One region of the Lysinibacillus sp. NPDC095746 genome, then DNA from elsewhere that is predicted to be linked to it. Evidence: a T-box and tRNA genes for the amino acid it is inferred to sense, from the RefSeq annotation. Region 1 holds a T-box; the other holds one or more tRNA genes.
The links. The T-box of region 1 lies ahead of ileS (isoleucine--tRNA ligase). A T-box ahead of a tRNA ligase gene usually reads a tRNA of that ligase, here a tRNA-Ile.
Positions count from the first base shown of each region.

Region 2: it has a tRNA-Ile gene. The T-box ahead of ileS (isoleucine--tRNA ligase) is inferred to sense a tRNA for this amino acid. The anticodon was not compared.

Region 1 is NZ_JBIWGL010000012.1:8,456-34,179, reverse strand. It holds gene mraY (phospho-N-acetylmuramoyl-pentapeptide-transferase) at 1-836, shown strand, start outside; gene murD (UDP-N-acetylmuramoyl-L-alanine--D-glutamate ligase) at 833-2,182, shown strand; gene ftsW (putative lipid II flippase FtsW) at 2,223-3,302, shown strand; gene ACIQ7N_RS10725 (cell division protein FtsQ/DivIB) at 3,324-4,142, shown strand; gene ACIQ7N_RS10720 (DUF881 domain-containing protein) at 4,120-4,848, shown strand; gene ACIQ7N_RS10715 (DUF881 domain-containing protein) at 4,975-5,694, shown strand; gene ACIQ7N_RS10710 (small basic family protein) at 5,698-6,069, shown strand; gene ftsA (cell division protein FtsA) at 6,166-7,449, shown strand; gene ftsZ (cell division protein FtsZ) at 7,791-8,948, shown strand; gene ACIQ7N_RS10695 (sigma-E processing peptidase SpoIIGA) at 9,721-10,554, shown strand; gene sigE (RNA polymerase sporulation sigma factor SigE) at 10,568-11,275, shown strand; gene sigG (RNA polymerase sporulation sigma factor SigG) at 11,390-12,163, shown strand; gene ACIQ7N_RS10680 (PRC-barrel domain-containing protein) at 12,850-13,086, shown strand; gene ACIQ7N_RS10675 (YggS family pyridoxal phosphate-dependent enzyme) at 13,230-13,934, shown strand; gene ACIQ7N_RS10670 (cell division protein SepF) at 13,918-14,415, shown strand; gene ACIQ7N_RS10665 (YggT family protein) at 14,436-14,714, shown strand; gene ACIQ7N_RS10660 (YlmH family RNA-binding protein) at 14,952-15,740, shown strand; gene ACIQ7N_RS10655 (DivIVA domain-containing protein) at 15,836-16,360, shown strand; T-box leader at 16,451-16,673, shown strand; gene ileS (isoleucine--tRNA ligase) at 16,921-19,689, shown strand; gene lspA (signal peptidase II) at 20,301-20,780, shown strand; gene ACIQ7N_RS10640 (RluA family pseudouridine synthase) at 20,777-21,688, shown strand; gene pyrR (bifunctional pyr operon transcriptional regulator/uracil phosphoribosyltransferase PyrR) at 21,928-22,470, shown strand; gene ACIQ7N_RS10630 (solute carrier family 23 protein) at 22,491-23,801, shown strand; gene ACIQ7N_RS10625 (aspartate carbamoyltransferase catalytic subunit) at 24,177-25,055, shown strand; gene ACIQ7N_RS10620 (dihydroorotase) at 25,057-25,724, shown strand, end outside.
Region 2 is NZ_JBIWGL010000048.1:23,204-27,195, forward strand. It holds gene ACIQ7N_RS22635 (CynX/NimT family MFS transporter) at 1-987, shown strand, start outside; gene ACIQ7N_RS22640 (nitric oxide synthase oxygenase) at 1,117-2,163, opposite strand; tRNA gene ACIQ7N_RS22645 (tRNA-Glu) at 2,574-2,645, opposite strand; tRNA gene ACIQ7N_RS22650 (tRNA-Asn) at 2,647-2,723, opposite strand; tRNA gene ACIQ7N_RS22655 (tRNA-Ile) at 2,728-2,804, opposite strand; tRNA gene ACIQ7N_RS22660 (tRNA-Gly) at 2,814-2,887, opposite strand; tRNA gene ACIQ7N_RS22665 (tRNA-Phe) at 2,891-2,966, opposite strand; tRNA gene ACIQ7N_RS22670 (tRNA-Ser) at 2,974-3,066, opposite strand; tRNA gene ACIQ7N_RS22675 (tRNA-Ala) at 3,081-3,156, opposite strand; tRNA gene ACIQ7N_RS22680 (tRNA-Pro) at 3,171-3,247, opposite strand; tRNA gene ACIQ7N_RS22685 (tRNA-Arg) at 3,264-3,340, opposite strand; tRNA gene ACIQ7N_RS22690 (tRNA-Lys) at 3,356-3,428, opposite strand; tRNA gene ACIQ7N_RS22695 (tRNA-Gln) at 3,444-3,518, opposite strand; tRNA gene ACIQ7N_RS22700 (tRNA-His) at 3,528-3,603, opposite strand; tRNA gene ACIQ7N_RS22705 (tRNA-Trp) at 3,651-3,724, opposite strand; tRNA gene ACIQ7N_RS22710 (tRNA-Tyr) at 3,729-3,812, opposite strand; tRNA gene ACIQ7N_RS22715 (tRNA-Thr) at 3,822-3,894, opposite strand; tRNA gene ACIQ7N_RS22720 (tRNA-Asp) at 3,902-3,977, opposite strand.

The sequences.
Region 1 (25,724 bases):
AAAAAGCTGGTACACCAACAATGGGTGGCATTATTTTCTTACTTGCTATTATCCTCACTACTGTTGGTGTAGGTAGCTTTTTAGATTTATTTACAACACAAACCGTCGTACTGTTATTAGTATTAATAGGGTTTGGGTTAATCGGCTTGTTTGATGATAGCTTAAAGGTTGTTTTTAAACGTAATTTAGGACTAACATCGCTTCAAAAGCTTATTGGTCAAATTGTCATTGCCATTTTGGCCTATTTCTTACTACATGTAGGATCGTTTGATACAACACTTGCAATACCATTTACAGATTGGACGATCGATCTTGGTATTTTCTATGTAGCCTTTTTAATTTTCTGGTTAGTAGGCTTCTCGAATGCAGTGAATTTAACAGACGGATTAGATGGACTTGTGGCAGGTACTGCATCTATTGCCTTTGCAGCATTTGGTGTTATTGCTCTGTTCCAAGATCAAGCTGACATCGCCTTATTTACATTTGCGGTAACAGGTGCATTATTAGGATTTTTACTTTTTAATGCGAATCCTGCAAAGGTATTTATGGGGGATACGGGTTCGTTAGCATTAGGTGGAGCTTTAGCCATGGTCTCTGTGTTAGAAAAAGCAGAATTCCTATTGTTATTAATTGGATTGGTATTTGTTATTGAAACATTATCCGTTATTTTACAGGTAGGTAGCTTCAAACTTCGTAAAAAACGTATTTTTAAAATGAGTCCTATTCATCATCATTTTGAATTATCAGGTTGGTCAGAATGGAAGGTAGTACTTGTCTTTTGGTCAACTGCTTTAGCAGTAGCATTGATTGCAGTTTTATCGGAGGCGTTCTTATGAGAAACTTTTTAGATTTACAACATAAAAAAGTCCTTGTTTTAGGTCTAGCTAAAAGTGGTGTGGCTGCAGCTGAGATTTTACATGAGCTTGGCGCCTTTGTGACGGTCAATGATTCTAAACCATTTGATGAAAGCCCAGATGCGCAAGGTCTATTGCAAAAGGGAATTACGGTTATTTGTGGCCGTCATCCTGAGGATTTACTCGATGAAGGCTTTGAATTATTAGTGAAAAATCCAGGGATTCCTTATAGTAACAAAATAGTAGCAGATGCAATAAACCGTGGAATCCCCGTATGGACAGAAATTGAGCTTGCCTATTTAATTAGTGAAGCGCCGTTTATCGGTATTACAGGATCAAACGGTAAAACAACAACGACAACAGTAATTTTCGACATGCTAAATAACGGTGGTTTACAACCGTTAATTGCAGGGAATATAGGGACAGTTGCATGTGGTGTTGCAAGAGAAGCACAAAAGGATAATGTAATTGTTACAGAGTTATCATCTTTCCAATTAATGGGTATTAAAACTTTTAAGCCAAAAATTGCTATATTAACAAATCTTTATGATGCTCATCTTGATTATCATGGGACGTTTGACAACTATGCAGAGGCAAAGTTTGGTGTTACACGTAATCAAGATGAAAGCGATTATTTTATCTATAATGCTGATCAGCCGATCGTTGTTGGCTATGCAACACAATCAAAAGCTAAAAAGGTACCATTTAGTTCTAAGGGACGTACGGATGAAGGAATTAGTGCGGATGATACAACAATTTACTGGCAAGGTGAGCCTTATCTAGATCGAGCAAATATCGCTTTGCCTGGTAAGCATAACTTAGAAAATATTTTAGCGGCTGTCGCAGCTTGTATTTTAGTCGGCTGTGACAAAGCTAAAATGGAAGAAGTTTTAGCGAAGTTTGGGGGAGTTCGTCACCGTACTCAGTTCGTGCGCGAATGGAACGGCCGCAAGATTTATAATGACTCAAAAGCAACAAACTGCTTAGCAACAAAAAGTGCTTTAGATGCATTCCAAGCACCTGTTATTTTACTGGCAGGTGGCTTAGATCGAGGACATTCGTTTGAAGAATTACGTCCATGTATGAGCCATGTAAAGGGTGTTGTTGCCTTTGGAGAAACAGGACTACGCTTTGTAGAATTTGCAAAGTCATGTGGTGTACAACAAACTGTCATTGCCCAAAATGTTGAGGATGCAGTACATTACGCGGCGCCAATGTCAGCAAAAGGCGATGTTATTCTATTATCTCCAGCATGTGCAAGTTGGGATCAATATGACAGCTTTGAAATACGAGGCGATGTTTTTATTGATGCTGTAATGAAGCTGTAATGAGCCTGTAATTATTTTAGAATATACTTGACTTGGAAGGATGGCAATACTGAGAGGGAAAGAAAGCTATTTATTGCTCGTCACAACATTGATGCTTTCTATAATCGGCATTATTTTCGTCTATTCTGCAGGTACCTATTGGAGTGCCGTTCATTATAGTGGAAAAATGCCGTTTTATATGAAGCAAAGTCTATACTTTGCGGTAGCTATTGTAGTGTTTTTAATCACTATTCGATTAAATATTTTAAAAGAGCAGTCCTTTTGGAAAATGGCCTATATATTTTCGTTAATTTTACTAGTCCTTGTACTTATACCAGGAATTGGACTAGTTCGAAATGGTTCTCAAAGCTGGATTGGCGTAGGTCCTTTAACAATTCAGCCAGCAGAGCTAACGAAAATTACAGTCATTGTATATATGAGCCATATTTTAGCACAGCATAAAACAGGCACGTCGATTGTTAATTGGCGGCATGGATTGATTTTATTATTGCCTGTAGTACTTATTATGCTTCAGCCTGATTTTGGTTCAGTTTTTATTCTCGTTGTGTCTGTGTTTTTATTGCTTTTTGTGGCAGGGTATCCTTTAAAGCTTTATGCAATGTTTTTGATAGCTGGAATTGCTGGATTAGTAGGCTTGATTGTTACAGCACCATACCGACTAAAGCGGATTGAGGCATTTATTGATCCGTGGGTCGATCCTTTAGGTAGTGGATTTCAGGCTGTACAATCATTAATGGCTATAGGCCCTGCTGGAATTTTCGGGCATGGTTTTGGACAAAGTAGGCAAAAGTTTTTATATTTACCTGAACCACAAAATGACTTTATTTATGCAATCATTCTAGAAGAGGTTGGATTACTTGGTGGACTTGTTATTTTAGCACTTTTCGTACTGGTGATTTATGCAGGCTATAAATTTGCAGTGCAAGCTAAAACAAGAACAGCATATTACGCAATCATCGGACTTGTAACGATGCTTGCCGTACAAGCATTTCTAAACATAGCAGTAGTGATTGGCTTAGTTCCTGTAACAGGTGTTACATTGCCTTTTATCAGCTATGGGGGAACATCTTTAGTAACAATGTGGCTAATAATAGGTATTATTTATCAATTAGCGAAATAAATATAAAGGAGGAGTACTTTTTTGGAGAAAGTAATTGACATAGAAGATCGCATACCTACGCTAAAAAAGCGACGAAAAAAGCGTACAAATCGGAAATTTATAGTGCTAATATTACTTTTCTTTACTGTGTTAGCAGTACTCCTTTATTTTCAATCTCCTTACAGTAAAATCAACAAAATAACAGTCAACGGTGCTCGATTAGTAGAAGAACAATATTATATAAAGACAAGTACTCTTACAACGGGGAAGTCGATGTGGGGATTTAAAGTAGAAGACGTAGAGAAAATATTACTAAAGGATAAATGGGTGAAAGAAGCACATGTTAAGCGTAATTGGCTTCGAGGTGTGACCATAGATATTAAAGAATGGAAAAAGGTTGCGTACTTAGCCGGTGACGGTACTTATTATCCATTGCTTGAAAATGGTAAGCGCTTTGAACAAGTTGGGGATGATATCCCGATTGATGCACCTGTATTTATCGGCATAACTGGTGAAAAGACAATTAAGAAGCTCGTTAAGCAATTAGCACAATTAAACCCAGAAGTATTAGCATTAATTTCTCAAGTCAATACAAATAGTAATGAAACAAATCCTAATGCAATCAAGCTCTATATGAACGATGGCTATGAAGTTCGTGCCGTTATTCAAACTTTAGCAGAAAAACTAAATCATTACCCTTCGCTTGTGGCACAAATTCCAAATTTGGAGAAGGGGGTTATCGATTTAGAGGTCGGCTCGTATTATCGTCCTTTCAATACGGAGTACAACCAAAATATTGATTTAGATCAAGATGCGGCCAACCAGGAAGTGAAAAAAGATGAACAACAAGAAAAAGAATAGCAAAGAAAATTTCTTTTCAAGAAAACAATTTCAGTTGCTTATCGTTTGTGTAACTATGGGGTTTATCATTGGCTATTCCTACAACCAGGCAAAAGAGAATCGAGATACAGGTTCGACTAATAAGGAGCTTTTCGAGCAAGAGGATTCTTATCGTGAGGAGTTAATTGCACAACAAGAGCGCAATAAAGAATTATCAGAAGAGGCGAATGCTTTGCAAGAAAAAATTCGCAAGTATGAAAAATCGTTTGTCGCTAGCAAAAAGGATTATACAAAGCTTGTTGAAGAAGCAGAGGATTTACGCTTGTTGTTAGGTGATTTAAATTCAGAAGGAAAAGGGATACGTATTACCCTTCAAGATGGTGATTACAATCCAAAATCCGTTAATCCTAATGATTATATCGTGCATGAAAGTCATATTTTTAAATTGCTCAATGAACTTAAAATTTCTGGTGCGCAAGCAATTGCTATTAATGGTCAACGTGTTTTAGCGAATTCTTATATACGCTGTAATGGACCAGTCATCACTATTGATGGCAAGCAACACCCAGCTCCATTCGTCGTCGAAGCTGTAGGAGATTCAGCAACATTAATAGCTGCCTTAAACTTAACTGGTGGCGTTGTGGATCAATTATTAAATGACAATATAGTTGTATCATTAGAAGAAGATCAAAAGCTTGCAATGCCAAAAGCAAAAGTAGAAAGTTAAACGATTTCAAGTCAATATTTACAGATTAAATTTGGTTATAGCCTCTAGGTAGCTTATAGATATGCAAAGTTCAAGGTCTAAGGCGTAAATCTGTGAGGGGTTACGATACGTCTAGGAGGGGCTATTTTGAAAAAAAATATGTTTACCCGAATAACGATCGTGCTATTTATTATCGGTTTGATGATAGCGGTACAATACAATACCATAAAGCAACCAGCTGAGCGAGATACACGAGATATTTGGGCCATAAGAGAGGAATTAGCAGAAGAGAAGCAAAGGCATTCCGCGTTATTAGCAGAAATTCGCTCACTTAATGAAGTAGTGGGTCGCTATGAGCAATCTGAGAAAGCAAATTTACAGTCAGCATTAAATGAAACGCTGAATCGTTTAAAACTACAGGCCGGGCTAACGGAAGTCACAAGTCCAGGAGTTATACTTCGAGTTGAACCAGCACCCGAATTAGTTGAAATGGGGTATGAAATTAAAGAAATTACACCTGATTTACTAACCCAATTACTAAATGCTCTGTTTAAAAACAATGCAGCGAGTGTCTCGATAGATGGAAATCGCGTTGTTCAGACGACAGCCATTCGAGACATAAATGGAAAGACTACAGTGAACAGTGTACCACTGTCCTCACCACCCTTTGAAATTTATGTTGGGACAAGCTCTTTTAAAGAAGCTCAAAAAATGTACAACTCGTTACAAGCTTCTACATTTATCGATTCCTTTTATTTGGATAACTTTAATTTAATAATAGAGGAACCATCTGAGCATTTAACAATCCCAGCATTTGATCAGCCATTGACAAATGATTATTTAGCAGAGGTGGAAAAAGGAGAATAATATATGTGGCTACCATTTTTAGGTTTGATATTTGGACTTGCCCTTGGCTTGTTAACAAATATACAAATACCCTCTATATATGAAAATTATCTGTCAATAGCTGTTTTAGCAGCTTTAGATACATTATTTGGCGGTATTCGTGCTCAATTACAGCAAGTATATGACGATAAAGTATTTGTGTCAGGATTCTTTTTTAATATAGCTTTGGCAGCAGGATTAGCCTTTTTAGGTGTGTATTTAGGGATAGACTTGTATTTAGCTGCTATTTTCGCTTTTGGAGTACGTTTGTTCCAAAATATAGCAATAATTAGGCGTATTCTACTAACTCGTTTAGATGAGAAACGTCATAAAAAGAACAAAAATTCCATAGAATGAGAGAAAAATTGAGCAAAATGCTCGATTTGCTTAGACATTATGCTGAATTTACAATAGAATGAGAATAAGAGCATTTTTTCAAGGAGGTGCAGCTAATTGAATCAGCAAGATTTATATATTTCCCTTGATATAGGATCCTCCTCTATCAAGGTATTAATAGGTGAAATGAGCGACGGGCAATTACATGTAATTGGCGTCGGAAATGTAAAATCGAATGGAGTTCGAAAAGGTGCAATTGTTGATATTGATGCAACAGTTCAATCGATTCGAAAAGCAATAGATCAAGCTGAACGAATGACAGGGTATCAAATTAATGAAGTCGTTTTAGGTGTTCCTGCTAACCAGACGATGTTACAGCTAGTTAAAGGTGTTGTCGCTGTAAATAGTGAAAATAGAGAAATTACAGATGATGATTTAGATAGAGTGGTAGAATCTGCACAAGTCATGTCAATACCTCCTGAACGTGAATTAGTAAATATTATTCCAAGACAATTTATTGTGGATAATTTAGATGAAATCAAAGATCCGCGAGGTATGATTGGTATTCGTTTAGAAATGGATGCCACAATGATCACAACTTCCAAAACACTTTTACACAATGTTTTACGTTGTGTAGAACGTGCAGGTCTTAGTATTCGAGAAATCTATTTACAACCATTAGCAGCAGGTTACTTTGCATTAACAGAGGATGAAAAAAACCAAGGTACCGCTTTCATTGATTTAGGAGGCGGTTCAACGACTATCACAGTATTCGAAGAAGGCCTGTTAACTCATACGGGTGTCATTCCAGTTGGTGGCGATCATATTACGAAAGATATTTCAATCGTCTTAAAAACACCAACAGAACAGGCAGAACAAATTAAACATCAATTTGGACATGCCTTTTATGATGACGCATCAGACGATGAGCTCTTCGAAGTACCAGTTGTAGGGACAGATTCAACAGATCAGTACAGTCAGCGCTTTATATCAGAAATAATTGGCGCTCGTTTGGAAGAATTATTTGAGTTAGTCATCGACGAGTTAGCCCGTCTAGGTGTAAGAGATTTACCAGGCGGTGTTGTTTTGACAGGAGGCGTTGCAAAGCTTGAGGGAATTGCTCAACTGGCACGCCAGATACTGCAAACACGTGTTAGAATATATACACCTGACTATATTGGCGTTAGAGAGCCTTCATTTACGACGGCAGTTGGACTTATTCGTTACGCCTATTTAGAAGATGATTTTTATGGGAAAAGTACAAATACGCAGCCTATCGAATATGCAGTTGTAGGATCCCCTACAGCAACACCTAAGAAGCAAGAATATGCTGCACCTTCAGAATCAAAAGGAAGCGTAATCGGAAGAGCAAAAAAATTATTTGATAAATTTTTTGATTAACTTCTTTCAGCAAATCTCTTTTGTAGCGAAAGCAAAGCGTCAGCTACAGAAGTCTCCACCTCTATAGGTGGTGAGATAAATTCGGATTTAAGCTACTTTTCAGCAGATGTCCAAACACCTGCTGAAAGAAGGTAATGCCTCCGGCGGATGTCACGGAATCGGAAATGAGTTCTTAGTGGATGTTAGCCTAAAATCATCGCATCCATGCGATAAAGGCTAACTGACCTGCGTCATGCAGGCCTAAGCACAAAGCCGATTCCGGACGAATTATACCGAGGCATAATTGATCTTGAATGCGTAATGAATGATACAGAGTCGAGTTACCGTGGGAGGAAAAAGAAATGTTAGAATTTGATACAAGTGTTGATCAACTTGCAGTAATAAAAGTCATTGGTGTTGGTGGCGGCGGTAACAACGCTGTCAATCGAATGATAGAACATGGTGTACAAGGTGTTGACTTTATCGCAGTAAACACAGATGCACAAGCACTAAATTTATCGAAAGCAGAAATAAAGCTACAGATTGGAACAAAACTTACACGTGGATTAGGTGCAGGTGCAAATCCTGAAGTAGGGAAAAAAGCTGCTGAAGAGAGCCGTGAACAATTAGAAGAGGTTCTACGCGGTGCAGATATGGTATTCGTTACAGCTGGAATGGGCGGGGGAACTGGTACTGGTGCCGCGCCAGTAATCGCTCAAATTGCTCGCGATTTAGGAGCTCTTACAGTCGGTGTTGTAACGCGTCCATTTACGTTTGAAGGTCGCAAACGACAAACACAAGCTATCGGCGGTATTGGTGGCATGAAGGAGTCTGTTGATACTTTAATCGTTATTCCGAACGACAAGCTGTTACAAATTGTTGATAAATCTACGCCAATGCTAGAGGCATTCCGTGAAGCAGATAATGTTTTACGACAAGGTGTACAAGGCATTTCGGATTTAATTGCAACGCCAGGTCTTATTAACTTAGACTTTGCAGACGTAAAAACAATTATGTCTAACAAAGGTTCAGCGTTAATGGGTATTGGTATAGCTACAGGTGAAAACCGTGCTGCAGAAGCAGCTAAGAAAGCTATTTCAAGTCCTTTACTTGAATCATCAATTGATGGCGCTAAAGGTGTCCTCATGAATATTACTGGTGGCTCAAATCTAAGCCTATTTGAAGTACAAGAGGCTGCAGATATTGTAGCATCAGCATCAGACGAAGAAGTAAATATGATTTTCGGTTCTGTTATTAACGAAAATCTAAAGGATGAAATTATTGTTACAGTTATTGCGACTGGTTTCTCAGAGGAAGCATTACAGCAACAGCGTAATACTACACGACCAACGTTAAATACAAATAGACAAGCTGCACAACAACAGCAAGCGCCGATTCGTGAGCAACGTCAAGATGTGCATGTACAGCAAGAACAACCACGCCAAAATCAACAAAATTATGTACAGGATGACATGCTTGAAGTACCAGCATTTTTACGTAACCGTAAAAATCGCGGATAAATTAGCATCCAAACTTTAAAAAGTAAAGCTCGTATTTTACATTATGTGAAATACGAGCTTTTTTGTGTTGTTGAAAAACTATTATGTTATGAATGTTGTTGCTACTGTCGCTACGCTTTCGCACTGAAAATACTTGTTTTCTTTAAATTAGAGATTGACATCCCCAGAAGATATATTCTATGAAGTGGTTGATTGGAGTGGAGACTGGCGACTTCTTGGGGGGAAGCAATAGAGGAACGAAGGCTAAAGGTATCACATCCTGTGATAACGCCTTCTTGACCAAGTGCTGCTGTCGCTACGTTGCACTCACGCTTTCGCGCAAAAAACATCTGTTGGCCCGAGACCCTGCAGCGAGCAACGCGAGTTTAGGCGGCTCATCGAACGCCCCCAGGATGCTTTGCTCTGTGCGAAAGTGAAGCGTCGGCAACAAATGTTATTTCTGTGCGAAAGCGAAGCGTCAGCAACAAATGTTATTTCTGTGCGAAAGCGAAGCGTCAGCAACAAATGTTTTTCTGTGCTGTGCGAAAGCGAAGCGGCAGCAGCAAAGCGCCCAGTCGGAACGAAATCACCCCCTCGCCTTGCAGAAAAGCTTTAATATGCCAGCATAATTTCATTCATATTCCATTGATATTTTCAGTGACTAAAAAATTAATTATGTTCAAATGTGTAAGGAAAAGATGTATTTTGTCAAAACATTTTAATAAAATGATGCGATTGTTTGACAATATTTGTGGGAGTAACATGCTAACTTTGTATGTAGGAGGCGGCTGTTATGTATGGAGAATGGCTGGTGCTCATTAATACACTTTTTAATCTAGCGATACTCAAGTTTACGGCAAAAGTAACAGGGGTTTTTGTAAAGAACACGAGATTATTAATGAGTTCTATTTGTAGTAGTTTTGTAGCTGTAATTGGTGGACAAATGCTGTTAACGATGCTACTGAGCTTTATCTTACTGATCGGACTAGCTTTTCGCTTCAAGATTCGAAGCTTTCAAAAGCAAGGACCAATCGTTTTAACAGCAACAATTATTATTGGTGGATTATTAACTGCATTACAACCGTATTTAAAGAATCTTTCTGTTGTCCATTTTATAATGATTTGCCTACTACTAGCTGTTGGAAATCTTGTAGCTTTTTATAAGCAATGGGGATTTGTAAAGCTTGAGCGGTTAAGTGGTCAGTTTGTGTTTGATACGACGTTAAAAATTTTTGATGTAAAGATACCGCTTTCTGCATTTGTGGATACGGGAAATCAAGCGATTGAGCCACTATCGGGAAAACCTGTACACTTTGTCTCTTATGCAGCATTACGTCCACACTTACCTGCAGCATTTTGCAAGTCATTATTAGAATGGCAAGAAACTGATCCGTATAATGTATCCATGTTTTCAGAAGATTATCAGCGTTATATTCGATTTATTCATGTCAATACAGTACAACAGCAATCGGTTGTATTAGGTTTTCGCTTTGAAGAGTGGCATATAAAGGGGGAGGACTCACAAGTGAAAACGAATGAATATATCGTTTTAACAAAAAAGGCTAAAAATTTTCCACATAGCACAGCAGCAATTTTGCATTTTTCAGCGCTTTCAAATAACTCATAGAGGGGGAGAACTATTGCTTCTTAGGCTACTTGCTAGCTTGAAAAAATTTTGGAGTAAGTTTCGGAGTCGTGAAACGTACTATATAGGGGGAAATGATTCATTGCCAGTGCCATTAAGTCGAGAAGAAGAAGTTACAGTCATTGCATCCTTTATGAATGGTGATTTACGAGCTAGAGATACACTAATTGAACGTAATTTACGTCTTGTTGTTTATATTGCTAGACGTTTTGATAATACGGGAACGCCGATTGAGGATTTAATAAGTATTGGCTCAATCGGTTTAATAAAGGCGATAGAAACGTTCAATACAGATAAAAATATTAAGCTTGCCACATACGCATCTCGTTGTATTGAAAATGAGATTTTGATGCATTTACGTAAAACAAGTCGCATGAAGGGTGAAGTTTCACTAGATGAACCATTAAACTCCGATGCTGATGGAAACGAGTTGTTATTGTCTGATATTTTAGGTACTGAAGAGCATATTATTTTAGACAATGTAGAGAAGAAAATTGAGCGTCAACATATGTTTCATGCCATTAATTTACTAGGTGCGCGTGAACGATATATTATGGAATGTCGTTTTGGCCTCAATGGAAAAATTGAAATGACTCAAAAAGAAGTTGCTGATCATTTAGGTATTTCGCAATCCTATATTTCCCGATTAGAGAAGAAAATTATTCAAGATTTACGTGAAAATCTGAATCAGCCAATATCTTAGAGAGGGAAATTTAACCTACCTAAAATTGGTCTTGGCTTTTGTGCATATTCTCGTTTCTCTCGGACAAACTGATGTAACGGTTTAGTCAGAGAATAACATCCGGAGGAATCGAATATGCGAACTAAAGTAGATCTTTGCGGCTTAGATACATCGACTTTGCCAATTTTAAAGCACGAGGAAATGAAAGAACTATTCATTCGTTTACAAGCTGGAGAAAGTGAGATTAGGGAAGAGCTTGTAATGTGCAATTTAAGGTTAGTGCTCAGTATAGTCGGTAGATTTGCCTACAGGGGTGAACAGGCAGATGATTTATTTCAGGTAGGCTGTATTGGCCTCATGAAAGCTATTGATCATTTTGATTTGAAGCATAATGTACGTTTTTCAACATATGCTGTTCCAATGATCATTGGTGAAATTCGTCGCCATCTGCGTGATCATCATGCATTGCGCGTTTCTCGTTCTTTAAGAGATATTGCATATAAGGCAATGCAGGCAAAAGAACAATGGATAACCGATAATTTACGAGAGCCAACAATTGAAGAAATTGCTGAAATGATTGACATGAAAAAGGAAGATGTTTTATTTGCTCTAGATGCCATTCAAGATCCAGTTTCCTTACAGGAACCCATTTATTCAGACGGTGGAGACGCTGTTTATATGATGGACCAATTACGTGATGATGATGTATCGGAAGATCAATGGGTTGCCTACGTGTCAGTAAAGGAAAGTTTGCAAAAGTTAGATGATCGTCAACAAATGATTGTTGCAAAGCGTTTTTATTACGGTGAGACACAAACTGAAATTGCAAAAGAATTGGGGATTTCTCAAGCGCAAATTTCACGTCTAGAAAAAAATGCAATTGAAACAATGCAGAAAGATTATAAGTAAAAAACAATGCGCACCCGAATGCTCGGTGCGCATTTTAATTTATATCAATGGTATAAATTAAGTAGGGCTCCTCGGTAAAATGAGGGGGTGATTTCCGTTCTGACTGGGCGCTTTGTAGCTGACGCTTCGCTTTCGCACAGAGCAAAGCTTCCTGGGGGCGTCCGATGTGCCGCTTCGCTGCGCTGCAGGGTTTCATCTGTGACGCTGATCCCCAAGGAGTCGCCCAATCTCCACTCCAATCAACGAATTCACATAGCATAAATCCACTTCCATAAGCAATAATTTAAGTGATAAAAAAACGTTACTTTAGCAAAAGGGTTTTGTCTATGTGTCAGCGGCAAATGTTTTCTGTACGAAAGCGAAGTGTTAACGTAGCGGCAGCAATAATAGATATACAATCACGTCATTGTTATAAGTCTATTCTGTTCGGTTATAGCGTCCACTATTGAAATAAATAAAATTTATAAAAATTCTACGCTATGCTGATTGGAGTGGAAGGCTACTCGACTCTCGCCCACAGGAAAGCGAGTAGCCTGGAACGGAAATCACCTCTTCTTTTTGCCAAAGAGAGATTCCTTAATCATTTCATTTTCATTTAAACAACAATAAACACATAAATATAAAGAGAAAACATAGTTTGTTGAGATAAAACGATGTTGAGAGTAATTGATTTAGGGAGGGATAAAATGCGTTTCTCGATATTACAGCAAAAAGAAGTTATTGAAGCAGGCAATGGACGCTTTTTAGGATTTGTGGTAGATGCAGAGGTATCCAAAGAAACAGGCTATGTAACGGCTTTTATGATTGCAGAACCCCGTAAATATCTAGGGTTTTTTCGCGGAGAAGAATCTGTTAGGAAAGTGTATATGAAAGATGTACTTGTAGTGGGAAAAGATGTAATTTTAGTAAAAGCACTATCCTAAAGAGAAAAATATCTAGACAAAGTAAGCAATTTTAAAGCATAGACGGGGTAAAAGTACTTTCACATAGGCCAGGCTATTCATTGATAATTCAAGCATTGCTTGTTACAATAAAAGAAACTATTGTTGTAAAGTTGGGAAAAACAGTGACAAAAATCTTAGTAAATTTGAAGAAAATTAATGATCTTATACAAACAGCAAAAAAACGTGCAAATCGTGAAACAGAAAAAGTCCAAGTTATTGCAGTGACAAAAGAAGTTTCTGTAGAAAGAACACAAGAAGCAATTGATGCGGGGCTTATACATTTAGGTGAGAACCGTCCTGAAGGCTTAAATCGTAAAATTGAAACGATTCAAGCTGATGTACATTGGCATTATATCGGGTCTTTACAAACTCGCAAGGTCAGACAAGTTATTAACAGTATTGATTTTTTACATTCATTAGATCGTTTGAGTTTAGCACAGGAAATTGAAAAAAGAGCAGACAAACCTGTCAAATGTTTTGTACAAGTTAATGTATCTGGCGAGGAAGCAAAACATGGTTTATCGATTGAAGAAGTCCTGCCTTTTATTGAATCATTAAAGGATTTTACAAAAATTCAAATTGTTGGTTTAATGACAATGGCACCAAACACAGATGAGGATACAATTATTCGCTCTGTTTTTAAGCAATTAAAACAATGTCAACAGCAAATAGCCGAGCAAGGATTCGCGCACGCTCCTTGTACCGAGTTATCAATGGGCATGTCTAATGACTTTGAAATTGCGGTAGAAGAAGGGGCTACATTTGTTCGAGTTGGAACGGCTCTTGTTGGAAATGAAAGAAGGGAACAGGATGAGCATGAAAAATAAAATTAAAAATTTCTTTTATCTTGAGGAAGAACTAGAAGAAGAAATCACGCAAGCTCCTATTCAACAGCAACAACCCGTACAACAACAGCAACAGATTCAATCTGCGAAGCCTAAAAAAATGATGAAGGAGCGTAAAGCGCAAGTTCAGGAAATTTTTCCACAAAGTACAACACCTACAAACAACATAGTAAGTTTGCAGGCAGCAATGAATTCTAAAGGCGCAAAAGTTATCTTAGTTGAACCTAGAGTTTATGCCGAAGCACAGGATATTGCTGAACACTTGAAAAATAAGCGTGCAACGATCGTCAATTTACAACGTATTGAGCGAGAGCAAGGTGTACGAATTATTGATTTTTTAAGTGGCACAGTGTATGCACTTAGCGGTGATATCCAAAGAATCGGTAAAGACATTTTCCTATGCACACCTGATAATGTAGAAGTGTCTGGCGAAATTTCAAATTTTATTTTAGACGATAATTAATAGCGAGGATTGTAGTTTATATGGATTTATGGATAATTCTAAGTTATATATCATTAGCATTTAACGTGTATTCTTATATGTTAGTTGGATATGTTTTAATGTCATGGGTACCTGCTATACAAGATTCAGCAATTGGCCGTTTCCTTAAAATAGTATGCGAGCCTTACTTAAGTATTTTTAGGAAATTTATCCCTCCCATTGGGATGATTGACATTTCACCGATTGTGGCGATTTTTTTACTTAATTTTATTAAAAATGGGCTTTTTATTGTTATTCAAAAAATATTCTTTATGTTTTAATAAAAGAAATCCTCACGAACGGTGGGGATTTTTTATTTATGGGAAATACTAAATTTAAAAATATTTAGTGCTGATTTCCCTAGAACTCCACAGCAGAAGCAGCAAGACCCTGAGCGAAGCGGCTTGTTGTATGCCCTAGGAATGCAATAAGCCGGAACACATTTTGATTTTTTTATAAATCCTTAAAATACCAATGAAATGATACAAATAAAAGAGTGATAATAGAGGTGAAGTTATATGGAGCATTTAATACAGCATTTTAGGAAAGATGAACAGCCTTTCATTGAACAAGTTGTGGGCTGGCAGCATGAGGTAGAGGATCGATATGCTCCAAAGCTTACTGATTTTCTAGATCCCAGACAGCGCTTTATTGTAGCATCGATAATTGGGCAGTATGATACATTAAAAACAGCTAGTGCTGGGCTCTTTGATGAAGCAGAAAGACAACGCATGCTAATTTATCCTACTTATTATGAGCCTATGGAGGAAGATTTTCAGCTTACAGTATTTACGATTCAATATCCTGTGAAATTTGTCCAATTACGACATCCAGATGTCCTTGGAGCTTTGTTATCTTTAGGGTTGGATCGTGGCAAATTCGGTGATATTCGTGTCAATGACCATCTTGTACAATTTGTAGTAGCGATTGAGGTAGCTGAATATGTACGCTTACATTTAACAGGCATTGGCAAGGTAAAGGTACATGTAGAATCGATTAAAGAGACGGAGCCTTTGCTACAAAACGAGGATGAGTGGCTAGAAGAATCTCATACTGTTTCTTCTATGCGTTTAGATGTGATTATTTCAACGATTTTAAAAATTTCTCGCCAAAAGGCACAAGCATTAATTACAGGTAATAAGGTACGTGTCAATTGGACTGAACGAGATTCAGTTGCTTTTGAATTACAAGAAGGAGATATTTTATCTGTACGTGGAAACGGTCGAATAAAAATTATGATGACTGAAGGTCGTACAAAAAAAGATAAAATTCGTTTACAAATCGGTCGATTGACCCAAAAAAGCTAAAAATCAAGTGAATTCCATTAATTTTTACTGCTAAGTTGTTGGAACAATTGTATAATAGAAAGTACGAATGTACATGTAAAGGAGAGAAGGATCGTATGCCATTATCACCTATTGATATACATAATAAGGAGTTTACTAAATCTTTCAGAGGTTATGCTGAAGATGAAGTAAATGAATTTTTAGATCAAATTATCAAAGACTATGAAATTTTGTTACGTGAAAAAAAGGAAGTAGACAGACAACTAGAAATTTCCTTAGAACAAGCGAGACATTTTAACTCATTAGAGGAAACGTTACAAAAATCAATTGTTGTTGCACAAGAAGCAGCTGATGAAGTACGAAGAAATTCTCAAAAAGAGGCTAAACTCATTGTGAAGGAAGCAGAAAAAAATGCTGATCGTATTATCAATGAGGCTTTAACCAAGGCCAGAAAAGTGACAATTGAAATTGATGAGCTGAAAAAGCAATCAAAGGTATTCCGTAATCGTTTTAAAATGCTTGTAGAAGCACAGCTGGATTTATTAAATGCAGACGATTGGGACCATTTGCTACAATATGATATTGACCTTACTGAAATTCAAGCATCTGTTGAAGAAGCACAGGAAGCTGATCAAGTTTAATCCTATAGTAGGTAGCAATAAGTGAAACTTGACGTGATAGTATGATTTTCATATACTAATGTAATAGTAATTATTTAGAACACATATGCAAAATAGGCAGAGACGAAGACAGTATTTGTTAGGCGTAGTTAAGCGATTTGGGGATAGTGCGAGCCCGAACAAGCAATTAACAATGAACATCACTTCTGAGCTAAAATAACTGAATGCAGTAAGTTATTTCGTGATGCACGACGTTAACGTGCTTGAAGAGTGGTAGTACGATTTTGTGCTACAATTAGGGTGGTACCGCGAGTATAAGCTTCTCGTCCCTTTGAGGGATTGAGGGGCTTTTTTTATGTTCAAATGGCGGAAGGCTTCCATTGGCCCTATACTTTCGTTATTGAAAAGTATTGATTTTGCTAATAACTTTTCTCAAAACGACTGCCGTGAATATAAGTTATGCACACCCCTTAGAAAGTGAAATCAACCCTGCGTTATGGTGATGAGTCTAATAATTGTCGTTTATTGAACGCCTAAGTGCATATGTTCTTTGTTTGTAAACATAAAGGAGGAATTGAAAAATGGTTGAGTACAAAGATACTTTATTAATGCCAAAAACAGATTTCCCAATGCGTGGAAATTTACCGGCAAATGAACCGAAGATGCAAGAAAAATGGGATGAAATGGACATTAATAAATTACAGATGGAGCGTACTAAAGGTTACCCTGAGTATGTATTACATGATGGGCCTCCATATGCAAATGGTGATATCCATATTGGCCATGCATTAAACAAAGTGCTGAAAGATATGATTACACGTCATCGCTCGATGACTGGCTACCATGTAAACTATATTCCAGGCTGGGATACTCATGGTTTACCAATTGAGCAAGCACTTACGAACAAAGGTGTAAAGCGCAAAGAAATGTCTGTTGCTGAATTCCGTAAATTATGTGAAGAGTATGCTTACGAGCAAATCGACAACCAACGTACACAATTCCGCCGTTTAGGTGTTCGTGGTGATTGGGAAAATCCATATATTACATTAAAGCCTGAATTTGAAGCTCGTCAAATTGAAGTTTTCGGAAAAATGGCTGAAAAAGGCTATATTTATAAAGGGTTAAAACCAGTTTACTGGTCTCCATCATCTGAATCTGCACTTGCAGAAGCAGAGATCGAATATAAAGATATTAAATCGCCTTCGATTTATGTAAGCTTTGCGATTAAAGATGCTAAAGAGGTTGTCCCAGCAGATGCTAAAATTATCATTTGGACAACAACACCTTGGACAATTCCGGCAAACTTGGGGATTTCTGTAAACCCTGAATTTATCTATGTAGTTGTTGCAGTTGCCGATAAAAAATTCATCATTGCAAAAGAATTATTAGCAACAGTTGCAAACGAACTTGAGTGGGAATCGTATGAAGTTGTTCAAGAAGTTAAAGGTGAAGCATTAGATCGAATTGTTGCACAGCATCCATTCTACGACCGTGAATCTCTTGTGATGGTTGGAGAGCACGTAACTGCTGAAGCGGGTACTGGCTGTGTTCATACAGCACCAGGACACGGGGAAGATGACTATCATATTAGTAAGCAATATGGTCTACCAATTCTTAGCCCTGTTGATAATAGCGGCTGCTACACAGATGAAGCACCTGGTTTTGAAGGTGTATTCTACAATGATGCTAACAAATTAATTACAGAAAAATTAAAAGAAGTCGGTGCATTAGAAAAGCTTAGCTTCTTTACACACTCTTATCCACATGACTGGCGTACAAAAAAACCAGTTATTTATCGTGCAACACCACAATGGTTTGCGTCAGTTGATGCATTCCGTGATGAGTTACTAGACGCTGTAAAATCAACAACATTTACACCTGCTTGGGGTGAAACTCGTCTTTATAATATGATTCGTGACCGTGGAGACTGGGTAATTTCACGTCAACGTGCCTGGGGTGTGCCAATTCCAATTTTCTATGCTGAAAATGGCGAACCAATTATTACACCAGAAACAATTGCCCATATCTCTGCATTATTCCGTGAGCATGGGTCAAATATTTGGTTCCAAAAAACAGCTAAAGAATTATTACCGGAAGGCTTCACGCATGCAGGTAGCCCGAACGGTGAATTTACAAAAGAAAACGATATTATGGACGTTTGGTTTGACTCAGGTTCTTCTCACCAAGGTGTATTAGTAGAACGTGGTATGAAATATCCAGCTGATCTTTATTTAGAGGGCTCTGACCAACACCGTGGATGGTTTAACTCATCATTAATTACTTCTGTAGCTATTAATGGCTATGCACCATATAAGGGACTATTAACTCATGGTTTCGTGCTAGATGGTGAAGGTCGTAAGATGAGTAAATCGTTAGGGAATGTAATTATCCCGAAAAAAGTTATGGATCAATATGGAGCAGATATTCTTCGTTTATGGGTTGCTTCTGTAGATTATACAGCCGACGTTCGTATCTCAATGGATATGTTGAAGCAAGTATCTGAGGTTTATCGAAAAATCCGTAACACATTCCGTTTCTTACACGGAAATATAGCTGATTTCGATGCAACGAAAGATCGAGTAGCATATGAGGATCTTCGTGAAATGGATCAGTATGTTTATATGCGTCTACAGGATGTATTAAAAACTGTACGTGCTGCATATGATCGCTATGATTTCGCAGCTGTTTATCATGCAGTGAATAACTTTGTTGCAGTAGAACTATCTTCATTCTATTTAGATATTGCAAAAGATGTAGTGTACATCGAAGGCCATGACAACAAAGATCGCCGTGCGATGCAAACAGTTATTTATGATACATTAATGACATTAGTAAAAGTAATGTCACCTATTATTCCTCATACAAGTGACGAGATGTGGTCTTACTTACATGCTCAAGGTGTTGTAGAAGAGGTATCTGTACAATTAACAGACTTCCCAGAGGTAGATGAACATGCAAACTTCGAAAGTCTACGTGCAAAATGGGTGAAAATTATTGATGTTCGTGACGATATTTTAAAAGCATTAGAGGAAGCTCGTAATGCAAAAACAATTGGTAAATCACTTGAAGCAAAAGTGACAGTTTATGCGAAAGAAGATGTGGCAGCATTATTAAATGATGCAAGCATTGATTTTGCACAGCTTTCAATCGTTTCTGCTTTTGAAGTAGCGTCAATTGAAGCCGCACCTGCAGATGCATTAGCTCTAGAGCATGCATCGATTGTTGTAGAAAAAGCAACAGGTGAAAAATGTGAGCGTTGCTGGTCTATTTCTGAAACAGTCGGTTCAAACGAAGCACAACCAACAGTGTGTGCGCGTTGTGCAGAAGTTGTAGAAAAGTATTACGTTTAAAATAACAATAGTAATGCAAACTAAAATAAAAATTTCTAGGTAATGAATAACGCAAGTCTCCTTGGTAATAGGGGCTTGCGTTTTTTTGAAGGCCGAGAGCGACGGATGAAAATCAAAGGGACGGAAAGAACAGAAGAAGCGACGGATAGAGCAGCCAAAATCGTGGATAGAATGGTCAAAATCGTGGATAGAACCACCAAAGTCGTGGATAGAGTAGCCAAAGCGACGGATGAAAACCAGAGCAACGGAAAGAAGAGTCGAAACGATGGATAGAGAAGCCAAAGTCGTGGATAGAACCACCAAGATCGTGGATAGAGTAGCCAAAGCGACGAAAAGAAGAGCCGAGAGCGACGAAAAGAAGAGCCGAAACGATGGATAGAACAGCCAAAGTCGTGGATAGAACCACCAAAATCGTGGATAGAACCACCAAAGTCGTGGATAGAGTAGTCAAAGCGATAGACAGCACACCAAACATCAGCAGGGAGCGCCGAGTAGGAACGAAAATCCCTTCACACAATGGTATTGATCTATATTTTCATGCTATATTAGTTATTCTGAGATGGGCTGTTATGGTAGAATAGGTTAGATGTTGAGCGAACGGAGGAGTGTCTGTGTATAAATATTATGGATTGGCCGCATTTGTAGTTATTTTAGATCAGTGGACAAAATGGCTAATTGTGAAAAATATGGAGTTTGGTGAACGAATTTCAGTATGGGATCCGTGGTTTGGGATATTGTCTCATCGAAATAGAGGAGCGGCATGGGGAATGTTAGAAGGACAAATGTGGTTATTTAGCATTGTCACGATAGGCGTTATTTGTGCGATCCTGTACTTTTATCATAAAGAGGCTAAAGGTAAACCTATTTTTCAAGTAGGCTTAATGTTTTTATTAGGTGGGGCTGTAGGTAATTTTATTGACCGTATTTTTAGAGGTGAAGTGGTCGATTTTGTAAATGTCTTAATACCAGTAATTAATTATGATTTCCCAATTTTCAATATTGCAGATGCTGCTTTAACAATGGCGGTAGTGATATTAATGATAGGCTTAATCGTTGAAGATAAAAAAGGAAAGAAACAGGTGAAAGAATGATGCAAGTATCATATACAATGGAAGAACAACAACAGGGAGAGCGCATTGATAAGGCGCTTTCGGGTGTGCAATCAGAGTGGTCGCGTACACAAATCGGGAATTGGATTACTGAGGGTATTGTCAAAGTAAATGGAGAGACTGTTAAGGCGAAGTATAAGGTAAAAGTAGGGGATATTATAGAGATTGATGTACCCGAAGCAGAGCCATTAGATGTGATTGCTGAAAACTTAGACCTTGATATTGTTTATGAAGATGCAGATGTCCTTGTTGTGAATAAACCAAAAGGTATGGTTGTCCATCCAGCACCTGGACATATGACGGGTACGCTTGTAAACGGCTTAATGTATCATTGCAAGGATTTATCGGGCATTAATGGAGTTATGCGACCAGGAATTGTTCACCGTATCGATAAGGATACATCAGGATTATTAATGGTTGCTAAAAATGATGCAGCTCATGAATCGTTAGTGAATCAGCTAGTCAATAAAACAGTGACACGTAAATATACTGCGCTAGTTCACGGGCACATTGCACATGACAAAGGCACAATTGATGCACCGATTGGTCGCGATCAAAAAGATCGTCAAAAACAAGCAGTTGTCGATAAAGGGAAGCATGCGGTAACTCACTTCCAAGTTATCGAACGCTTTGGTGAATACACGCTTGTAGAATGTCGCTTAGAAACGGGACGAACTCATCAGATTCGTGTGCATATGAATTATATTGGATTCCCACTTGTTGGTGACCCAAAATATGGACCGAAAAAGACAATCGACTTTGGTGGACAAGTATTACACGCGGGTGTATTAGGCTTCGATCATCCTACATCAGGTGAATATTTGCAGTTTGAAGCACCAATTCCTGCTGATTATGAACAATTATTAAATGATTTAAGAAATAGGCATTGACGTATAGTAAAAGAAGGTCTATACTAACGAAAGTGAATGAACAACTTAACTAAATATTCACCTTTAAAGACAGTCCAGAGAGGCTGAGAAGGTACATGTGAATGTGTTGTAAAAAATTTGTGCTGCAAATTTTTCAACATACTATTTAAACACGTATATAACCCTCTCAGGCCATTCGCCTTGAGAGGTTTTTTTATGGACACATGGCCAACAATAAATAAAAGAGAGGAGGAAACTACATGGCACAAAATGAGCTATTAGATGGCCCATCTATGGCAAGAGCGTTAACGCGCATTGCACACGAAATTATTGAACGTAATAAAGGAATCGATGAATGTATTTTAGTTGGTATTAAAACACGAGGTGCCTTTCTTGCAAGACGTCTTGCAGAACGAATTGAAAAAATTGAAGGTAAACCGATCCGTACAGGGGAGTTAGACATTACCCTTTATCGAGATGATTTAACGACAAAGCATGATAATGAACAGGCACATGTTGAACAAGTAGATATTGATGATGTGGTCGTTAATCAAAAAATTATTTTAGTCGATGATGTACTTTACACAGGACGTACAGTACGAGCAGCACTTGATGCAGTAATGGATTTAGGGCGACCTTCACAAATTCAACTTGCGGTACTGATCGATAGAGGTCATAGAGAACTACCAATAAGAGCTGATTATGTTGGCAAAAATGTACCAACATCTGGCGCTGAGCGTATTATCGTAAATTTACAAGAGGTAGACGGAGAAGATTGCGTCATTATTTTTAAAGAAGACTAACTATAAAGTGAGGAAACCTTATGTCAAATGCAGTATTAGATATTAAAGATAAACCGACCCCAGTCCAACTAGTGACATTAAGTTTCCAGCACATGTTTGCCATGTTTGGGTCAACGATCTTAGTTCCTCAGTTGGTTGGTCTGAGTCCTGCGATTGCCCTTTTAACAAGTGGAATTGCTACACTGTTCTTCTTATTAATTACGAAATTTCAAGTGCCAGCCTATTTAGGTTCATCCTTTGCTTTTATCGCCCCAATTCTACTTGCCGCAGGGGGTTTAAATAAAGATGGTTCAAGTGTAAATCCAGGTCATGCGATGATTGGTGCGATGGCAGTCGGGATTACATATGGTATCGTATCCCTAATCATCTGGAAAAGCGGCTACAAATGGATTATGAAAATTTTACCGCCGATTGTAGTAGGACCTGTCATTATGGTAATTGGTCTTGGACTATCAGGGACAGCGGTAAATATGGCGATGAATGTAGATGATAAATATAGCTTTTTACACTTCTCAGCAGCGTTAGTAACATTATTTACAGCTATTATTTTCACGATTTTCTTTAGAGGTATTTTAAGCACAATGCCAATCTTAATTGGCTTAATCGTGGGATATATTTACTCAATGATGATCGGAATTGTAGATTATTCACCAATTGCCAAAGCAGAGTTCTTTGCAAAGCCTGATTTTTTAATCCCAGGAGTTCACTACAACTTTGAAATCACAACGAAGCTACTACTAACAATGGTGCCAATCGTTATCGTAACTATTTCAGAACATATTGGTCACCAATTAGTATTAGGGAAAGTGGTTAATCGAGATTATATTAAAGAGCCAGGCTTACACCGTTCACTTTTAGGTGATGGAGTTGGAACATTTATAAGTGCATTAATCGGTGGTCCACCGAAAACAACTTACGGTGAAAATATCGGTGTTCTTGCTATCACACGTGTTTACAGTGTGTATGTCATCGCAGGTGCGGCAGTCGTAGCTATTTTACTATCATTCTTCGGGAAAGCAATGGCAGTGATTGCAACGATTCCAACAGCTGTACTTGGTGGGGTTTCCATCTTGCTTTTCGGTATCATTGCAGCAAGTGGATTACGAATGTTAGTGGATAATCATATCGACTTTGGAAATAGTCGTAACTTGGTCATCGCCTCTGTAATTTTAGTCATTGGCATCGGTGGTGCGAAGTTCGTTATTTCGGAATCACTAAGTATCGAAGGTATGGCATTGGCAGCGATTATCGGGGTTGTTTTAAATGCTATCCTACCAGGTAAAAAAGAAGCGGAAATACCAGTACCGTACAATCAAAATAAAAATTCATAGAAGTACCTTTTAATGAATTGTCCAGAGAGGCAAAAAAAGGGAAGTTGTAGATAAGCTAGTAGTAGGAGTGTATCCTGCTGTAGTTTGTCACGCCTCCTTATGCCTCGTTGATGACATCAACGAGGCTTTTATTATCTCACCCCTGAAGGTGAGATGAATGAAGATCCTCCGGCGGCTGTCGCAGATTTTTGAAAGGAATGAATAAAGGATGTTCGCCTAAAGCCCTCGCTTCCTGCGAAAACGGCTAACTGATCTACATCGTGCAGGCTTGAGCACAATTCAAAATCCGGACGCAATTACGCCAAGGCGAAATTGATTTTATAAAACGTTAGTTATACATAACGTTCATGAAACACAACCAAGTGGAGGTACATGATGAAAAACTTATTATCGATGGAACATTTAACAATTGAAGAAATTAACCACATTCTAGATCGTGCGCAAGCTTTTGAGAATGGTGAAGCATCATCATTATCTCGCCCACACAATGTCGCAAATTTATTTTTTGAACCAAGTACACGTACGAAAACAAGCTTTGAAATGGCAGAGCGCAAAGTTGGTTGCATCGTTATCCCGTTTGATGGAAGCTTTTCGAGCGTCTCTAAAGGGGAGACATTGTACGATACGGTAAAGACGCTAGAAATGATTGGCATGGATGCAGTAGTCATTCGCGCAAAGGAAGATGCGTATTACAATGAACTACTTGAAGATATCAATGTATCGATCATTAATGGAGGTGACGGCACTGGTCAGCATCCGTCTCAATCATTATTAGATCTTTATACAATCAAAAAAGAGTTTGGTTCTTTTGAAGGGTTGAATGTGACAATTGCTGGAGATATATGCCATAGTCGTGTAGCGAAATCGAATGCATTAGCGTTACAGCGCTTAGGGGCAAATGTTCATTTCCTTTGTCCAGAAGAGTGGCAAGGCAGTTTTGAAGCACATCATTCTTGGGATGATTTAATCGAAATAAGCGATGTCATTATGTTACTTCGTGTACAGCATGAACGCCATAAGGTAAATAAAAGCTTCTCAAAAGAGAGCTATCATCAAGAGTACGGTTTAACAATTGAACGTGAGAAACAAATGAAAGAAAAGGCAATTATTATGCATCCAGCACCGGTCAATCGTGATGTAGAAATTGCGTCAGAGCTAGTAGAATGCGAGCGATCTAGAATTTTCGAGCAGGTTCGTAACGGTGTCTATACACGGATGGCTATTGTTGAAACAATATTAAAGGGGAGAGAGTAACATGACAAAGGTTCTTCAAAATGTACAAATGCTAAATGAACAAGGCGAGTTGCAAACAGTAAATATCGCTATGGCGGATGGCAAAATTACGGCAATAGGTCAAAACGTCAATGTAGTAGGCGCAGAAATAATCGAAGGAAATGGTTTAGTTGTTGCACCAGGCTTTGTCGATGTTCACACACATTTACGTGAACCGGGCTTTGAACATAAAGAAACAATTGCTACAGGGTCAGCATCAGCAGCAAAAGGCGGCTTCACAACAATTTGCGCGATGCCAAATACAAAACCAGTGCCAGATTCAGTAGAAAATATGCAGCTGATTAACGGTCTTATTAAAGAAAGTGCAGTTATTCGAGTACTTCCATATGGCTCCTTAACAAAAGATATCTCAGGTGAGGTTCGTACAAGTATTGAAGAATTAAAAGCACATGGGGCTGTCGCATTTTCAGACGATGGTGTTGGGATTCAGCTTGCATCCACAATGTATGAGCAAATGAAAGATGCCGCACAGCACGATATGGTAGTTGTCGCACACTGCGAAGATAACTCATTAATTTACGACGGAGTGATGCATGAAGGGAAGCGTAATCAAGAGCTTGGTTTACCAGGAATTCCATCGATTTGTGAATCTGTTCAAATTGCACGAGATGTTCTACTGGCAGAAGCAGC
Region 2 (3,992 bases), on a different contig from region 1:
TCACCATTCGCACCAGTTGTCGCACGTAAAGTTGGACTAGAATTAACATTATTGTTATCAACTGTTCTTTTAGGGGGAGGAATTGTACTACGCTCCGTTGGCACAACTAGTTTACTCGTATTTGGTACGATGCTAATTGGTATAGCCATTTCATTCGGTAATGTACTAATTCCAGGATTACTTAAATTGAAATTTCCCTATCACGTAGGTTTACTTATGGCATTTTTCACAATGTCGATGAATTTAACGGCTGGACTCGGTGCTGGCATTAGCTATCCTGTTGCCAATTCATCACTTGGTTGGCAAGGCGCACTGGCAATCTCACTTGTTCTTGTGGTGTTAACCATTGTAATTTGGATTCCACAGTTGCAATTTAATAAGCCTGAACCGACTGTTAAGACTACGAAAGAACGTACACCATTATGGAAATCACCTGTTACTTGGGCAGTAGCGGGAGCTATGGGATTTCAGTCATTATTATTCTACACAACTGCCGCTTGGATTCCTGAAATTTATATATCACAAGGATTAGCTGCAGATCGTGCGGGCTGGATGTTTTCCATTATGCAATTTTCACAAGTTCCAATGGCATTAGCTGTGCCTATTATCGCTAGTAAAATGACATCTCAACGTCCTCTCGTTTTAATGTTTACACTATTTTACTTAATTGGCTTTATCGGAGTAGTCATGGAATGGACAAGCCTCGCTGTACTGTGGATGGTACTACTAGGATTAGCCGGAGGTGCTTCATTTGCATTAGCGATGATGTTCTTTACATTACGTACCCGTACAGCTTTTGAGGCAGCCGATTTATCAGGATTTGCACAATCATTAGGATATTTATTAGCCGCAATCGGTCCAATCTTATTTGGTTATTTACATGATTTATTCGGTGGCTGGAATACCGCTGGTTGGTTATTTGTTGTCGTTGTATTGATACTCTTCATATGTTCATTTAAGGCTTCTAAAAATGAATATGTAAATTAAAAATGGCACCTCATGATCTATGCCTAGGCATAATCATGAGGTGCTTTGTATTTGCACAAAAGCCTGAGTTCCTCTATTACAGCCGATGTTTGGACAGCGAAGGAAGTTAAAGTGAGCTGCCTTTCTCTACTAATAAGGTGGTTTCTGATAAAAATAGTTCGGTGTATTGTAAACATTAACATAAGGCTTATGAAAAATATGGGTCGTAGCTGGTGAAAGAGGTGGAATCAACCACGTCCAATTGCCTGTAACTTCACGATTCGCTGCTGCTTCTGTTTCCTCAAACAATTTAAATTGCTGTGCAGCTGTATGGTGATCTACTATGCTGACACCGCCTTCTTTAAAGGAATATAGAACGGCTATATTCAGCTCAACTAATGCACGATCACGCCATAAAGAAGCCTGTTTCGTTGTATCAAGATTAAAAATTTCTGCTATAGCAGGCAGCATATTATAACGCTCATGATCTGCTAAATTACGTGCCCCTATTTCGGTACCCATATACCAACCATTGAATGGGGCCGCCTCAAAATCAATACCTGCCATTTGGAAGCGCATGCTCGAAATAATCGGCACTGCATACCACTTTAATCCTAGCTTCGCTACTTGAGAGGATTCTGGATGACGAATTGGTACCTCTAGTACATACTCGTCAGGGATCGTAAACACTTGTGGCTCCCTTCCATCCACCTGTATAACAAGTGGAAGCACATCAAATGCCGTTCTCTTTCCCTGCCAGCCAAGTGACTCACATACTTTTGTAAACTCAACAGAATGCAGATCACCAATGATTCCAGATTCCGTTTCATAGCCAGCATAACGGATTAGTTGATGATTCCATATACGAACGCGCCCCGGTGCAAAAACCGTTATTGTTGGACGAATCTTTCCACCATTTGTTGCATATTGAATATGTTTAAGCAATGCGTTGAAGATATCCTCCTCATTTGAAATATCGCGGGCATCTACAACATGCAGTGATTGCCAAAACAGTCGGCCAATGCACTTATTACTATTGCGCCAAGCAACTCGAGCACCAAAGATTAATTCTTCCGTTGTCGGTATATATTCTCCTGCCGTTTTAATTTGCTGTAATTTATTTTCAAGCCATGTTATAGACTCATTTTGCTCTACTTGATAAAGTTCTAAAAACCGCTGTACTTCATGTAAATTCATATCGAATTCCTCCATCTACCCTCATATTAGAGGAATGGAAGTATTATCACCACGAAAAAATCTGCCAGAAAACATACATATTTTATATATGAAATACTTTGTTCAATATTTTATATCATTTCTCTTTAATCTTTCTAAAACTATAATTATTTATGGATAAAGGTGCTCATTTTTAGTAGTCATTAGGGGAATTACAGAGGAAAAACTATTGAGAGATGGATTTGTTATTATAACGTTTTTTACGCCTAAGTAAGTAATACACGAGACGCATTAGGGCACATTTACATACCCTTTGCAGTATTTAGGTATAGACGTTATTACGTGGGCCTTTCCTTAACGATTGTTGATCTTTGTTTGTCAGTATAGTTGGCATAAAAAAAGCATGTCACACTAATGTGCAACATGCTTGATGACCCGTACGGGATTCGAACCCGTGTTACCGCCGTGAAAGGGCGGTGTCTTAACCACTTGACCAACGGGCCGTGGCTCCGAAGGCAGGACTCGAACCTGCGACAACCTGATTAACAGTCAGGTGCTACTACCAACTGAGCTACTTCGGAATAATGGTGGGCCTAAATGGACTCGAACCATCGACCTCACGCTTATCAGGCGTGCGCTCTAACCAGCTGAGCTATAGGCCCATTATTTTTTGGAGCGGGTGATGAGAATCGAACTCACGACATCAGCTTGGAAGGCTGAGGTTTTACCATTAAACTACACCCGCAGATGGTGGGTCAGGACGGAATCGAACCGCCGACACTTAGAGCTTCAATCTAATGCTCTACCAACTGAGCTACTGACCCGGAAAAATGGAGGAGGTAGAGGGATTCGAACCCCCGCGCGGTGTTACCCGCCTGTCGGTTTTCAAGACCGATCCCTTCAGCCAGACTTGGGTATACCTCCGGAAATTATATAAATGGTGGAGCCTAGCGGGATCGAACCGCTGACCTCCTGCGTGCAAGGCAGGCGCTCTCCCAGCTGAGCTAAGGCCCCATAATCAGGAAAGATGGTCGGAATGACAGGATTCGAACCTACGACCCCTTGGTCCCAAACCAAGTGCTCTACCAAGCTGAGCTACATTCCGATATTATTGGCTTATTTGGCGCGCCCGACAGGAGTCGAACCCATAACCTTCTGATCCGTAGTCAGACGCTCTATCCAATTGAGCTACGGGCGCATTTATAAAAAATGATGAGCCATGAAGGACTCGAACCTTCGACCCTCTGATTAAAAGTCAGATGCTCTACCAACTGAGCTAATGGCTCAAACTAAAAAATGAATGGCTGGGGTACTAGGATTCGAACCTAGGCATGACGGAATCAAAATCCGTTGCCTTACCGCTTGGCTATACCCCAATTATTAAATGGGGCGACTGATGGGAATCGAACCCACGAATGCCGGAACCACAATCCGGTGCGTTAACCACTTCGCCACAATCGCCACTATATGTAATGATAGTAGTCTTTGATAACGAGTACCTCGAAACCTGGCAGGGGCAGTAGGAATCGAACCCACACCAAAGGTTTTGGAGACCTCTATTCTACCGTTGAACTATGCCCCTAAAATGGTGGAGGGGGACGGATTCGAACCGCCGAACCCTAAGGAGCGGATTTACAGTCCGCCGCGTTTAGCCTCTTCGCTACCCCTCCAAGGGATGATGCCGGCGATAGGAGTCGAACCCACGACCTACTGATTACAAGTCAGTTGCTCTACCAACTGAGCTACACCGGCATAAAAATGGCGGTCCCGACCGGGATCGAACCGGCGATCTCCTGCGTGACAGGCAGGCATGTTAACCGCTACACCACGGGACCATTTTGGTTGCGGGG